2 linked regions of the Enteractinococcus fodinae genome follow. Each later gene encodes a partner of the first gene's protein in a complex. Links are inferred from orthologs where the notes say so. Each region holds a gene or a part of one and is shown in the gene's direction. Other genes may lie near its edges.

Region 1 (7,282 bases):
TAGTCCATGCCGTGGCGGAGCTGGGCCTCGATATTAAGGTCACCGGCTGGCTAGCGATGGCGGAGAACATGCCTTCGGGTACCGGAATCAAACCATCCGATATCCTCACCATTCGGGGTGGCACCACCGTCGAGGTCATGAACACTGATGCCGAAGGCCGTCTGGTCTTAGCTGACGCCCTCGTGGCTGCCACTGAGGAAAACCCTGACGTGGTGGTTGATATCGCCACATTGACCGGCGCAGCGATGGTAGCTCTTGGAAACCGCACCACCGGCCTCATGGGCGCACAGCAAGTGCGAGCCGAGCTATCCCAAGCTGCAGCCACCACCGGTGAGACGGTGGTCGAGGTGCCGATTCCAGAAGAAGCTCGTGCAGGTTTCGACTCTAACGTTGCCGATATGAAAAACACCGGCGAACGGTACGGTGGAATGCAGGGCGCAGCAGCGTTCTTACGCGACTTCGTCGGAGAGACGCCATGGGCACATCTGGATATTGCGGGACCGTCCTTCAATGATTCCTCGCCGAGAGGTTACACCCCGAAAGACGCAACCGGAACCATGGTTCGCACGCTCGTGGAATTTGTCACCAATCGAGCACAATAACAGCACCTAATTACTGCGTCGGGACCGTTAGCTCAAAGCGGTCCCGACGCAGATTGATGCCATACGTCACTGCGGGTTTTCTAGCTTCAGTCGGCTGACAAAAGTTAACGTGGTACAGGTTATGGATCAAGGGGTCAGCGAGCCTATAAGGTTAAGTAGAAGTGTCCAAACTGCCCTGGTAACTCCAGATTGAGCAGAAACCGGACGCATGGTTGGAAACCACAGACGAGGACAATGCGGGGCGAACCTCCGCACAGATGAGGAGCATCAATCGTGACTGAAACCGCTACAGAATTCGACGTACTAATTCTCGGCGGTGGATCCGCCGGTTATGGTGCGGCCCTGCGCGCCGTACACCATGGACTAACCGTTGGTCTCATTGAACGAGACAAGGTTGGTGGCACTTGCCTCCACTGGGGTTGTATTCCAACCAAGGCCTACTTACACGCAGCTGAAGTTGCTAACGCGGCTAAAGACTCTGAGAAATTCGGCGTAAAAGCCTCGTTCGATAGCGTCGACATGGCGGCCGTTCGGAAATACAAAGACAATATTGTCGACGGTAAATTCAAAGGTCTGCAAGGCCTATTGAAAATGCGCAAAGTCACCACCATTGCTGGTAACGGTCGGTTAGTTTCCGAGAATCAGATCGATGTGGATGGCACCGTCTACACCGGAAAACACATCATCCTCGCCTCGGGTTCCGTTTCCAACACCATGGGTTTGACCATTTCCGACCGCGTGCTCACTTCTACCGAAGCCCTCGAACTCGACTACACACCAAAATCAGCCATTGTGCTTGGCGGCGGGGTCATTGGTTCCGAGTTCGCCTCGGCGTGGAACTCATTCGGCGTGGAGGTCACCATCATCGAGGGCCTCGATTCGCTGGTACCCAACGAGGATCCAACGATCGTCAAGCAACTGACTCGGAACTTCCGCAAGGCCGGGATCAAATCAAATCTCGGCGTCTTCTTCGAAAACGTTGAAGAAACCGACAATGGCGTCAAAGTCACCCTCGCTGATGGCAAGGAATTCGAAGCAGAAATTTGCCTTGTCGCCACCGGTCGCAAACCCAATACTGAAAATATGGGTTATGAGGATGTCGGTGTCTCCATGGACGGCGCCCACGTCGCCGTCGATGATCGCCTGCACACCGGCGTGGGCAATATCTATGCCATTGGTGACATCGTCAAAGGCAAGCAGTTGGCACACCGTGGCTACCAACACGGTAACTTCGTGATCGAAGAGATTATGGGCAACAATCCGCTCAAGGTCGAAGATCGCAATATTCCCGGAGTGACGTTCACAACCCCAGAAATTATCTCCGTGGGAATGACAGAGCCAGCCGCTCAAGAAGAATTCGGGAAAGACAACGTCGAAACGGTCGAGTACAACCTGGCCGGGAATGGTAAATCATCGATTATCGGCACCGGCGGTCTCATCAAGTTGGTTCGTCAGAAACATGGACCAATTGTCGGAGTCCACGGAATCGGCGATCGTATCTCGGAACAAATTGGTGAAGCACAGCTGATCGTCAACTGGGAAGCATACCCAGAGGACGTCGCCCACTTCATCCATGCTCACCCAACGCAAAACGAGTCGCTGGGTGAAGCAGCAATGATGCTCAACGGGTTCCCGTTGCACGCCTAGTCCACCTGGTGGCTTGCCACCAACGCATCAAGCACCGAACGTGTGAGCATTCGAAGAGGAATAGAGAGGAAACCGGACGGCATGTCTGAAACCATTACTCTGCCAGAACTGGGCGAATCGGTTACTGAAGGTACCGTAACCCGTTGGCTCAAAGAAGTCGGCGACACCATCGAGGTCGACGAACCGATTGTGGAAATCTCAACCGACAAGGTCGACACTGAGATCCCCTCCCCTGTCGCCGGGACCCTACTGGAAATCCTGGTCCAGGAAGACGAAGACATTGAAGTTGGCGAGGCTTTAGCCGTTGTCGGCGATGCCGATGAGTCTGCATCCGACCAGCCTGCAGACGACTCAGCCGACGAAGAAGCTCCCGCTGAAGAGGATACTGCTGAAGAAGAACCAGCTGAAGACACTTCTGAACAAGATGAGCCAGCACAGCAAGAAACTGCTGAAGAAGAGCCCGCAAAAGAAGCACCTGCTGCATCGGGAGATGCTGAAGAAGTGAAGTTGCCAGAACTTGGTGAATCCGTCACCGAAGGCACCATCACCCGCTGGCTGAAAGAAGTTGGCGACGAAGTTGAAGTCGATGAACCGATCGTAGAGATCTCTACCGATAAGGTCGACACTGAAATTCCATCACCGGTAGCGGGCACCCTGTTGGAAATCAAAGTCCAAGAAGACGAAGATATTGAAGTCGGCGAAGTCCTTGCCCTCATCGGTTCCTCCGACAGCGCGCCATCAGAATCTGAACCTGCGCAAGATTCAGAACCGCAGGAAGAAAAAGCTCAAGACGATGCACCTCAAGAAGAAGCATCTCAACAGCAAGACTCCGAATCAACTTCAGCATCCGAGCCGGAGCCTGAACCAGAGTCGACACCTGAGCCAACTCCTGCACCAAAACCCGAGTCCAAGCCAGCTGCTGAAGAGTCGCCCTCATCCCCCGACGAGACGCCACGCGGTGACGGTTACGTTACCCCGCTAGTTCGTCGTCTCGCTCGTGAACAAGGCGTAGATCTGGCAGAAGTTACCGGGACTGGCGTCGGCGGACGCATCCGCAAACAAGACGTCCTCGCTGCAGCCGCAGCAAAAGAATACGAAACTCGTGATGAACAGCAGAGCCAAGCCGCTGCCCCAGCAGCGACTGCTCAAACCGCTGCGCGCCCGGCTCCAAAAGATCCATCATCGTCAATCGATCCGTCCAAGCGCGGCACCACCGAGAAAGCTTCGCGGATCCGTCAGGTCATTGCAGATCGCATGGTCGAATCCTTGGACACGTCAGCCCAGCTGACGCAAGTCCACGAAATTGACATGACCCGCATCGTACAACTGCGTAACCAAGTGAAGGAACGCTTCAAGGCGGAAAACGGTGTCAACCTCACGTTCTTGGCTTTCATTACGCAAGCAGCAACCGAGGCGCTGCGGGCTCACCCTGCGCTCAACGCCCAATATGATGCCGAGTCCAAAGAGATCACCTACCACGACTCAGAAGACATTGGCATCGCTGTAGATACCGAACGTGGCTTGCTGGTCCCAGTTATCAAGGGGGCGGGCAACCTGAACCTCACGGGAATTGCAAATGCCATTTCTGATTTAGCGCTGCGGACTCGTGATAACCAGGTCAAGCCCGATGAGCTGTCCGGGGGTACCTTCTCCATCACAAACTTGGGCTCGTTCGGCGCGCTGTTTGACACCCCAGTTATCAACCAGCCTCAGGTCGCTATCCTGGGTCCTGGAAACATCGTCAAGCGTCCAATGGTTATCACCGACGCGGAAGGCAACGATGTTATCGCGATCCGGCACATGATGTACCTCTCCCTCACCTACGATCACCGCATCGTCGACGGCGCCGACGCCGGACGTTTCATGACCCAGCTGAAGAACCGTCTTGAAGCTGGCGAATTCGGTGGCCAGCTAGGCCTCTGAAAGGACCTGCACTAAACCTATGGACATTGTCTACCCCATCTTCATCGCCATTCACATCTTGGCGATGGCCGCCATCGTGGGAGGTTGGCTAGCCAACTTTAAAAACCCCACGGTCACCAAATCACAGTGGTACGGCGCCATCTTCATGATCATCTCTGGGCTCGTGCTATTCGGTCTCGCCGAGATGAGCGGAATCGAAGACCCAGCTCAGCGCATCAAACTCAGCATCAAACTCATCCTGGGGTTGATGGTTTTTGTGACTGCGCTACTCGGTCGTCGCAAGATTAACCGAGGTGAAGAGATTTCCACTGGTCTGGCGCATGCAACCGGTGGCACCGGTGTCATCGCTGCTCTGGTGGCAACGCTCTGGCGTTTCTAACCAGCCGACCATACCAAGGCCGCAGAGAACTGATGTTCTCTGCGGCCTTTGTGTATTGCGATACCCACCTCAGTCAGCTTCCACGGTACTCAGTGCCCACCCAGTGGGCGTTTCTACTAGGTGAAGCGTCAATTCCTCTGTTCGCGCATCAGTGGTGCTAACGATCTCAGACGATTTATCGCGCTGAACATACCCATCCGTTCGCCAGGTCACCGTCACTGAGGCGCCCTGTGCGGTGGGCTCAACTTCTTCCACCACCGCTCGCATGCGTATCCCGTCAAGCGTGGTGCTCGATGCTTCTAACTCAGCCAGCACCGCCACATCCTGGTTAAAGACTTCTGACTCTTCAGCAGCGTAGACAACCACTTGGTTAGGATCAGCCGTAGCCCAGGCCTGGGTTCGTGCTTTGGCCAACTCATCGACAACTTTTTGAAAATCTTCCGGCACCGCATGCTCTTCAATTACGGGCATATGCGACTCGTCCCGATCGACAAAGTGCATGGTCACAAGCACTCCAGCAACCAAGGAGCACGCACTGGCCACAAGCGCTACTCTGCGACGGCGCAGCATGGCCCGCGTGACGCCATCTTGATTGGGCTGAGCCGCAAACCAAGCCGGCCCTCGTGGCAACCTCCCACGATCACGGCCCGAGCGGCGGCTGCGCGAGCGCCGTGTATCGCGTGCTTTCCTAGTGGGAAGAAATAGCGCATAGTCCTCGCCGACCGCAGCGAACAAATCCACTGGTTCAGGATCAGCCCAACGTGCCACAGCGGCTAGCAACTGCGAGAGTGCGGGCCTCAGCATAGGCTCTGTGCTCAGACACGCTTCCAGAACCTCGGCAATCTCGTGTTCTACCCCAGGTCGAAGGGTGCTCAAGGGCATGCGTGACTGCTGCGAGCCTGGAATCGTAGCGGTGAGACAGAACCATCCAAGGGCGGCAAGTGAGTAAACATCAGCTGCTGCTCCTAACCCCTCAACGTTGCGGTTGGGTCCCTGGATTTCCGGCGCGACGAATCCCGGCGTCCCGGCAGCGTGGAAAGCATGCGCTGTAGCTCTGACCGTTCCTAAATCGATAAGCACTGGCCGTCCGTCAAAATCGAAAAGGATATTTGCCGGGGACAAATCTCCGTGGACAATCTGGCGTTCGTGCAAATACTGCGCTGTTTGAATCATAGGCAGCAGGACCGTCACCGTTTGAGCGACACTCAAGGAACCGGCGGCACCAATGAGTGACTCCAATGATCCAGCTGGCACGTATTCCCAAAACGTTGCCCCTGCCTGCTGTGCCAAAGATAACCCTGAATACGCTTGCGTGGGCTCTGCTCGGATAAGGTTTTCATGTGCTAGACCAGCAGCAAGCTCAGCTTCCTGCGAAAGCTCGGCGTGATCATCGGCAGTGCGGGGGAATTTGCACGCGACAGCGCGTTGGGTGACTGTGTGCTCCAAAAGCCAGACTGTTGCGGAAGAACCACTGCCGAGATGCCGTATAACGCGCCATTGGTCAAGCGCGGTCAGCTCCGGAGGAACAAGTTCCGGGACGATGCGAGTACTGAGCGATACCGCTGGATGCGCTTGAGGGTAATTCACCGTTTCTCTCCTCGTACGGGTATGCTCTATGATGCCCGAAAGCGCACAGGTACGATTAAGTTATCCACAGGGTTAGGGCTAGAATAGGTTTCATCATGGCTGAACTAAAATCTTCTGGCGCATCAAAAGCGTCGAAAAAAGACCTCAAGACCGTTAAGGCTGAGCAAAAAGCTCGTCGCAAAGCGGAGAAAATTGAGGCTAAAGACCGGAAAAAAGCCAAGAAAGCGAATAAGCGCGGCTTTTTCAAACAAATAGGCGACGTCTTCAAAATGACTCGCAAGTACGATCCGTCCGTACTGTGGTGGATGATCGGCGCCTTCGTCGCGGCTCTTGTTGTTGGGCTTGTCATCGGCCTGCTAACAGGCTCACCGGTGCTGTGGACGCTTATGTTCATACCACTTGGGCTGCTTGCGGCCATCATCATCATGAATAAGAAGGCCGAGAAAGCAGCGTTCGCTCAGATCGAGGGCCGCCCAGGCGCAGCAGGTGCTGCCTTATCTCAGCTTGGTCGAGGCTGGATCGTGGAAGATGAACCGATCGCAGTCAACCCGCGAACCCAAGAAACCGTCTTTCGGGCAGTTGGTAAAGCCGGTGTAGTGCTGGTGGCCGACGGCGATTACAACCGTGCCAAGCGACTGGCCGAAAAGCAGCGCAAACACCTAGAGCGTTTCCTGCCGAATGTGGAGATTCGGGTGCTGCAGGTGGGTCACGGCCCTAATGAAGTGGAATTGCACGAAGTAAAGCCCACGATTAAACGAATGAAGAAGACCCTCAACCGCCACGAAGTGCGTGCGGTAGAACAGCGTATCTCTTCGCTACCGGTCAATAACCTGGGTATTCCAAAAGGTATCGACCCCAACCGGATGCGTCCAGATCGCAAAGCTATGCGCGGACGGTAGCCCACACCATCCAATAGGTCTCTACTGGCCGGTACTGTGCAATTCACATATGAATCTGTACGGTGCCGGCCAGTTTGTCATGTAAACCGCGACCGTCCCGATCGATCACCAGTACAGGAATCACCAGCCCAAGCAGTACCGCACGAATCGCTGCTTGATACAGCTTGATGGTCGCGCCACCGACCTGAACCACTTGGATTTTAAATACTCGCTTACCCAGCGTCGTGCCAAACAGCCATAACAGT
Region 2 (7,036 bases), 590 kb from region 1 along the record:
TTTCTTTGTATTTTCGACCATCCCGGTCGGTAAACATATCGCCAGGCGATTCCAACACCCCGGCGAACCAGGAGCCGATCATGACTTGGGAGGCGCCCGCGGCCAGTGCTAGCGCTACGTCGCGGGGATGTTTAATGCCACCGTCGGCCCAGACGTGTTTGCCATGGCTTGCAGCTGCTTGGGCACATTCATGGACGGCCGAGAACTGTGGCCGCCCGACCGCTGTCATCATGCGGGTGGTACACATGGCGCCGGGACCTACACCCACTTTGACGATGTCCGCACCGGCTTCAATGAGGTCATGTGTCCCTTCGGCAGAAACCACATTGCCGGCAACGATCGGCACGGGCAGTTCGGACAAACTCCGCAGGGCCGTCATCATCTTTTCCTGGTGACCGTGCGCGGTATCCACGACTAGCACGTCCACACCGGACTCGATGAGTTTCTCGGCGTGGTCCCGCACATCGGCGTTCACCCCGACGGCTGCACCCACACGCAGGCGCTTGCGCTCATCCAGCGCCGGCGTATAGATGGTTGACCGCAACACGCCCTGCTGCGTCAACACGCCCACAAGTTTCGTGCCATCCACAACCGGCGCATAGTTAAGCTGTGCGTCGTGCATTTTCATGTAGATATCGCGCAGCGATTTGGCTTGCGCATCTTGCGGTAGGCCGCTGAGATCAGACTCCGCAACGGTCAGCAGGGGTTCGCGCAACAACGCCTGCACGGATGCGAATTGATCGATGCCTTCCACGTCGGCCACGTGGACAATACCGAGCAGCGAGCGATCTTTGTCAACAACACAGACGGCTGGATGGTTGCGTTTTTCGGCCAGGTGGCGAACATCTAATACTCGGTCATCGAGCCCTACATAGAGTGGCGTCTCGAACAGCGTGTCACGGGATTTGACCCAGTCAATCGATTCTTGCAGCAGATGCAGTGGCATATCTTGCGGGAAGATACCAATTCCACCGCGCCGAGCGATGGTTTCGGTCATCCGTCGCCCGGTCACCCCGTTCATATTTGACGCAATCACCGGAATGGTCGTTCCGATGCCATCGGTGGATGAAATATCAACGTTCATCCGCGAGCCGACCTGGGAGTAGGAAGGCACGAGGAAAACGTCTGAATAGGTCAAGTCTGTGGTGACTGGGTTAAGAAAACGCATATGACCATCATGACAGTTTTTTCATCTCCTGGCAGCGCTGGCTCGTCGATCCGAGGCTGTAGCTGTGCTCATAATCACATTTATGTGGCGTGATTTTGCGCGCAGCCGATCTGTGCGCAATTCATCGTATTCTGTGGCAATTCAACTAACTTTGTCACTATGATGGATCCAGCTGCTGTTGACAGTTGCCTTCAGTGAGTTCGCATTCACCGAAGATAAGTACCGGGACGCTGTTAACGGAACCAACGGCGAGTATCGTCGTGCCCGGCGTTTCGAGTCTCGCCACGTGTACGCTCAAAACACAAGAACTTACGGAAGAGGCCTTCACCGTGCCAGAACTTACGTCCGCCCAGCTCTCCGAGGAATTTCCCGGGAATGAATGGCTTGTTGCGGATATCTACGAAAAGTACAAGGCGGATAAGTCTTCTGTGGATGAAAAATGGGCCGAAATCTTCGCCCGTTTAGAATCTGCCAACAATTCTGGTAACAACCAGCAAGCCGCAGACTCCCAGACCGCCGCACCTGCTCAACCCGCACAGACCAAAGAAGCTGCAAAGCCCGCGGCTGCTGAATCGAAGAAACCAGCTAAGTCTGAGCCTGCAGAAGCTGCGGCGAACTCCAAGAAGCCACCCAAGCCTAAAGTTCGTCGTGCTGAAGAGTCCCCCCAAGCCATTACTTCCGAACCGTCAATAGCTGCTCAAGCAGAACGCGACAAAGAAGAAGCCGCCGGCGAGGCGAAGGAAGACGAGTGGGTCCGCCTTCGTGGGATGTCCCAGGCGATTGCCGCCAATATGGACTCGTCGCTATCCATGCCCACCGCGACCACGGTGCGCGACATTCCGGTCAAGGCGCTCATTGATAACCGTACGGTGATTAACAACCACCTTCAGCGCACCCGAGGCGGACGGGTCTCCTTCACCCACCTGATCGGTTATGCGATTATTCGGGCCTTGGTCAAGCACCCTGAGATGAATGCGCTGTACCGAGAGGAAGACGGCAAGAAGTTTAAGGTCAACCCGGCCCACATCAACTTCGGGTTGGCCATCGACCTGCCAGGTGCGAAGGGTGAACGCGTCCTGGTCCAGCCGTCGATTAAAGCTGTTGAGACCATGAACTTCCGCGAGTTCTGGGAAGCGTATGAAGATCTGGTCAAACGCGCGCTGAACAATAAACTCACGATGGAAGACCACTCGGGCACCACCGTGTCGCTAACCAACCCCGGCGGTATAGGTACCGTTCACTCGGTCCCGCGGTTGTCTGAAGGCCAAGCGGCCATCATCGGTGTCGGCGCTTTGACCTACCCGGCCGAATTTGAAGGCACGTCGCAAAAAGTGCTCTCGGATCTGGCAGTTTCGAAGACCATGACCGTCACCTCAACCTATGACCACCGCGTCATCCAGGGTGCCGGTTCGGGCGAATTCTTGCGCACCGTACACAACCTGCTGCTGGGTGAAGACGATTTCTATGACGAGATCTTCGTCAACCTGCGCATCCCAACCGTCCCGGTTCGCTGGGCACCCGACGTGCAGGTGAACCCTGAAGACGAAGTGAGCAAGGCCGCTCGTATTCAGCAACTGATCCATGCCTACCGCGTCCGTGGCCACCTCATTGCGGACACGGACCCGCTGGAATACCGCATGCGTACCCACCCGGATCTTGACCTAGACTCACATGGATTGACTCTGTGGGATCTTGACCGGATCTGGCCTACCGGCGGTATTGGCGGCAAACCGAACATGTTGCTGCGTGACCTGCTCGGGGTGCTGCGTGATGCATATACCCGCAACTCTGGTTACGAGTACATGCACATCGACGACCCGGAACAGCGCGCCTGGTTCCAGGACAAGTTGGAACACCCGTTCACGAAGCCGACTCGCGAAGAGCAGTTGCGCATTCTGGGCCGGCTGAACGCAGCCGAAGCCTTCGAGACCTTCCTGCAGACCAAATTCGTGGGCCAAAAGCGCTTCTCCCTCGAGGGTTCCGAATCGCTGATCGCCCTATTGGACGCGGTACTGTCAGGTGCCGCAGATGATGGCTTGGACGAAGTCGCCATCGGGATGGCCCACCGCGGTCGTCTCAACGTGCTCACCAACATTGCCGGCAAGACCTTCACACAGGTGTTCCGGGAATTCGTGGGCGATGTTGATTCCGGTATCGCCCAGGGCTCCGGTGACGTCAAGTACCACCTGGGTACCGAAGGCACCTTTACCTCGTATAACCGCAATACCACGACCGTCTCGGTTGCGGCCAACCCGTCGCACCTCGAAGCCGTCAACCCCGTGTTAGAAGGTATCGTCCGGGCCAAGCAAGACCGCTACGACCACGGCACGAAATCGCCGAAATCGTATTCGGTGTTGCCAATCCAGATTCACGGTGACGCCTCCTTCGCTGGTCAGGGCGTGGTATTTGAGACCATGCAGATGTCACAACTGCGCGGGTACCGCACCGGTGGTACGGTGCACGTAATTATTAACAACCAGGTTGGGTTCACCACCCCGCCATCGCAGTCTCGTTCCACCACCTACGCCACCGATGTCGCCCGGTCGATTCAGGCTCCGGTCATCCACGTCAACGGAGATGACCCAGAGGCCGTTGTCCAGGCAGCTCAGTTGGCGTATGAATATCGTCAGCGCTTCCACCGCGACGTCGTGATCGATTTGATCACCTACCGTCGTCGTGGCCACAACGAGGGTGACGATCCTTCGATGACCCAGCCTGGCATGTACAACCTGATCTCCAACAAGACCTCCACGCGTCGCCTCTACGTTGACGCGCTGGTTGGTCGTGGTGACATCACCCAGGAGGAAGCAGACCAGGCCGCAGCCGATTACAAGAATCGTCTGGAAGCCGCTTTCGCCGAAATTGGCGAAGCGGAAACCTCGCCGATCCCAATCCTGGGTTCAGCACACGGTATCGAGGACACTTCAGAGCGCTACAAGCCTGAGTCCACCGCGATTTCCGAAGACATGTTGCGCCGCATTGGCGATGTGCACATGGAGATCCCAGAGGGCTTCAACGTGCACCCGAAACTGCTCACCCTGTTGGAGCGCCGTCAAAAGATGGCCATCAACGGCAACATCGACTGGGGCTTTGCAGAACTCGCAGCCTTCGGTTCCTTGGCCATGGAGGGCGTCCCAGTCCGGTTGGCCGGGCAGGACTCGCGCCGTGGAACCTTCGTCCAGCGTCACGCTGTCTTCTACGACCGCGAGACCAACGACGAATGGACACCACTAGCCTCCTTGTCCAATGATCAAGCCAAGTTCTGGATCTACAACTCGTTGCTCTCCGAATACGCCGCCCTTGGTTTTGAGTACGGCTACTCGGTCGAACGACCAGAAGCCCTGGTGCTGTGGGAAGCGCAATTTGGTGACTTCGTCAACGGCGCACAAATCGTCATTGACGAGTTCATTTCCTCATCGCAACAGAAGTGGAACCAACACTCCTCGATCGTGCTGTTACTGCCCCACGGTTATGAGGGCCAGGGGCCAGACCACTCCTCGGCACGCATCGAACGGTTCTTGCAGCTGTCTGCAGAGGAAAACATGCGCGTCGTCCAGCCGTCCTACGGTGCAAATCACTTCCACCTGCTGCGTGAACACGCCTACTCGACACCGCGTCGTCCACTGGTCGTGTTCAGCCCGAAGCAGCTGCTGCGCCTGCGTGCTGCAGCATCCCAGGTGGAAGACTTCACCCGTGGACGCTTCATGCCCGTCGTGCCTGATAATCGGGCCGCTGCCTCAGCATCCAAGGTAGTCCTAGTGTCGGGTCGGCTCTATTACGATCTGGTCGACCGGCGGAAGAAACTGGATCTGGAATCCGATATCGCTCTGGTCCGGGTTGAAGAGCTCTACCCGCTTCCGATCGAAGCGATCAAGACCGAATTGGACAAATACCCCAACGCCTCGGTGCACTGGGTCCAAGACGAACCAGAAAACCAAGGTCCGTGGCCGTTCATGATGCAGTACCTGGTACCGCAGCTGGAGCGTGAAGTCGCGGTCATTAGCCGTCCGGCTTCTGCATCCCCAGCAGCGGGTAATAAACCACGTCATGATGAAGAACAAGAAACCCTCTTGCAGGATGTCTTCGGCGCCTAGCTCAGCAATCGCTTAGCACTCCGCTTGTGGCGGCCCACGAATTGGGCCGCCACAAGCATTTAACCGCAGATTTCGACTTCCGAGCGCTACAGTAGAACAAATACCGGTTCGTGAAAGAGGCAAAATACGTGCACACTCGAAACATCCGATTATTCTCCGTCGGTGCCCAAACCCTCACCGGTGCCGGTGATGCCCGCGGTCTCGGATGGCTTGGCCGCGTGCTGGCAAAAACCCAGGCACCGGACCTACTCATCGAGTCCTATCCGTTGGTCTTTCCCGGCGAAACCACAGCACAACTTGCAGATCGCTGGGAGAACGAGGTGCTGCCCCGTCTGGCCACCGATGAAACAGAGAACCGTATGCTCCTGGCAGTGCCACAGGATCCACTTGAGATGGCCGGATCCTCAGCACGCGCCCGGCTGCACCTGGCCAACACACTTGACCGGGCAGCCCAACATAATATTGCGACCTTCGTGGTGGGCCCCACCCCCGCACAAGACACCGCGGTCAATAAACATCTGGCACAACTCAACGCCGCATACCAAGATGTCGCCGTGCGCCGCGAAGTCCCTTACATTGACGCGTTCACCGATCTGGTGAATCACCAAAACTTTAACGAAGACGTCATGATCAACGACGGGCTGCCCGGTCAAGCCGCCTACGGGTTGATCGCATGGCTGGTGCTGAACCGGGGTTGGTTCGAATGGTTAGGGATAACTGACCCAAATATTCATCGCTAACAGTGGGTGGTACACTGTTCTGGAGCCATTGAACGAAAGGAGTATCACGATGAGTAAACGTGGTCGTAAACGCAAGGATCGTCGCAAGAACCGTGCCAACTCCGGCAAGCGTCCAAACGCCTAGCCGGCATTAAATACGAAAAGTCTGAACTTTCATAGTTCAGACTTTTTGTATATGTGCAGGCTGTTAGCGGTCGTTGGTCTTCAACTGCTCGATACGCTGCATAATTTTCGTCTTCAAACTCTGGGGAGCTTTTTCATCGCATGACCGTTTAACCACGTCACGGATGATCAGTTCTAAGTCATGTTCAGACTGGCACTCCGAACAATTCTGGATGTGTGCTTTAACTTCCTCAAGATCCGCGGTATCTAAAGCACCGTCGAGGTAGCGATAGATGCTATCCATGCGAGCCTCTGGGCACCCGCCGGTTGTGTCGTACTGGTCGGACTCGGTCCGAACGTGCTGGGTCTCATAGGTCATTTTTGGGCCTCCTCCGATGCGTCTGATTGTTGTTCTTTTTGCAATGCGATTGCGCCTTCAATGCCGCGCTCGGCAGCATAGTCGGTGAGCAACTCGCGCAAACTACGACGCCCACGATGGAGTCGAGACATCACCGTCCCTATGGGAACATCCAGAATGTCGGCGATCTCTTTATACGCAAACCCCTCGACATCTGCTAAATACACTGGGATGCGGAAATCTTCCGAGATCTCCGCCAGTGCTTCTTTGACGTCACTATCGGGGAGATAATCTAACGCCTCCGTCTCAGCTGAACGCAACCCGGTGGCGGTATGGTCAGCGGCACGTGCCATCTGCCAGTCTTCTAATCCATCGCCATCGGCTTCTTGCGGACGCCGTTGACGTTTCCGATAGATATTAATGTAGGTGTTCGTCAAGATCCGGAACAGCCAGGCCCGTAAATTGGTGCCAGGCTTGTACTGATGAAATGAAGAGTACGCCCGAGCGTAGGCCTCTTGCACTAAATCCTCGGCGTCTTCCGGATTGCGCGTCATCCGAAGCGCACCGGAATACA

The links.
Region 2: sucB (region 1) and J2S62_RS05080 share a complex: the UniProt entries of both Escherichia coli proteins name them as parts of the 2-oxoglutarate dehydrogenase (OGDH) complex. The link is inferred for Enteractinococcus fodinae from one-to-one orthologs.

The regions. Positions count from the first base shown.
Region 1 is NZ_JAVDYJ010000001.1:1,654,867-1,662,148, forward strand. What follows is about bases 1,797-4,751. They hold sucB (2-oxoglutarate dehydrogenase, E2 component, dihydrolipoamide succinyltransferase), read left to right. Parts: upstream 1,797-2,330; coding sequence 2,331-4,172; downstream 4,173-4,751. Other genes in these bases: lpdA (dihydrolipoyl dehydrogenase), read left to right, coding at 1,797-2,249; J2S62_RS07730 (hypothetical protein), read left to right, coding at 4,192-4,551; J2S62_RS07735 (serine/threonine-protein kinase), read right to left, coding at 4,621-4,751. In the rest of the region: J2S62_RS07715 (leucyl aminopeptidase), read left to right, coding at 1-602; more of lpdA, read left to right, coding at 876-1,796; more of J2S62_RS07735, read right to left, coding at 4,752-6,138; J2S62_RS07740 (DUF4191 domain-containing protein), read left to right, coding at 6,234-7,037; J2S62_RS07745 (RDD family protein), read right to left, coding at 7,081-7,282. UniProt on the Escherichia coli protein: E2 component of the 2-oxoglutarate dehydrogenase (OGDH) complex which catalyzes the second step in the conversion of 2-oxoglutarate to succinyl-CoA and CO(2).
Region 2 is NZ_JAVDYJ010000001.1:1,065,555-1,072,590, reverse strand. What follows is about bases 1,158-5,462. They hold J2S62_RS05080 (multifunctional oxoglutarate decarboxylase/oxoglutarate dehydrogenase thiamine pyrophosphate-binding subunit/dihydrolipoyllysine-residue succinyltransferase subunit), read left to right. Parts: upstream 1,158-1,497; coding sequence 1,498-5,262; downstream 5,263-5,462. Other genes in these bases: J2S62_RS05075 (GDSL-type esterase/lipase family protein), read left to right, coding at 5,373-5,462; guaB1 (GMP reductase), read right to left, coding at 1,158-1,168. Outside these bases: more of guaB1, read right to left, coding at 1-1,157; more of J2S62_RS05075, read left to right, coding at 5,463-6,002; J2S62_RS13575 (50S ribosomal protein bL37), read left to right, coding at 6,052-6,126; rsrA (mycothiol system anti-sigma-R factor), read right to left, coding at 6,190-6,483; J2S62_RS05065 (sigma-70 family RNA polymerase sigma factor), read right to left, coding at 6,480-7,036. UniProt on the Escherichia coli protein: E1 component of the 2-oxoglutarate dehydrogenase (OGDH) complex which catalyzes the decarboxylation of 2-oxoglutarate, the first step in the conversion of 2-oxoglutarate to succinyl-CoA and CO(2).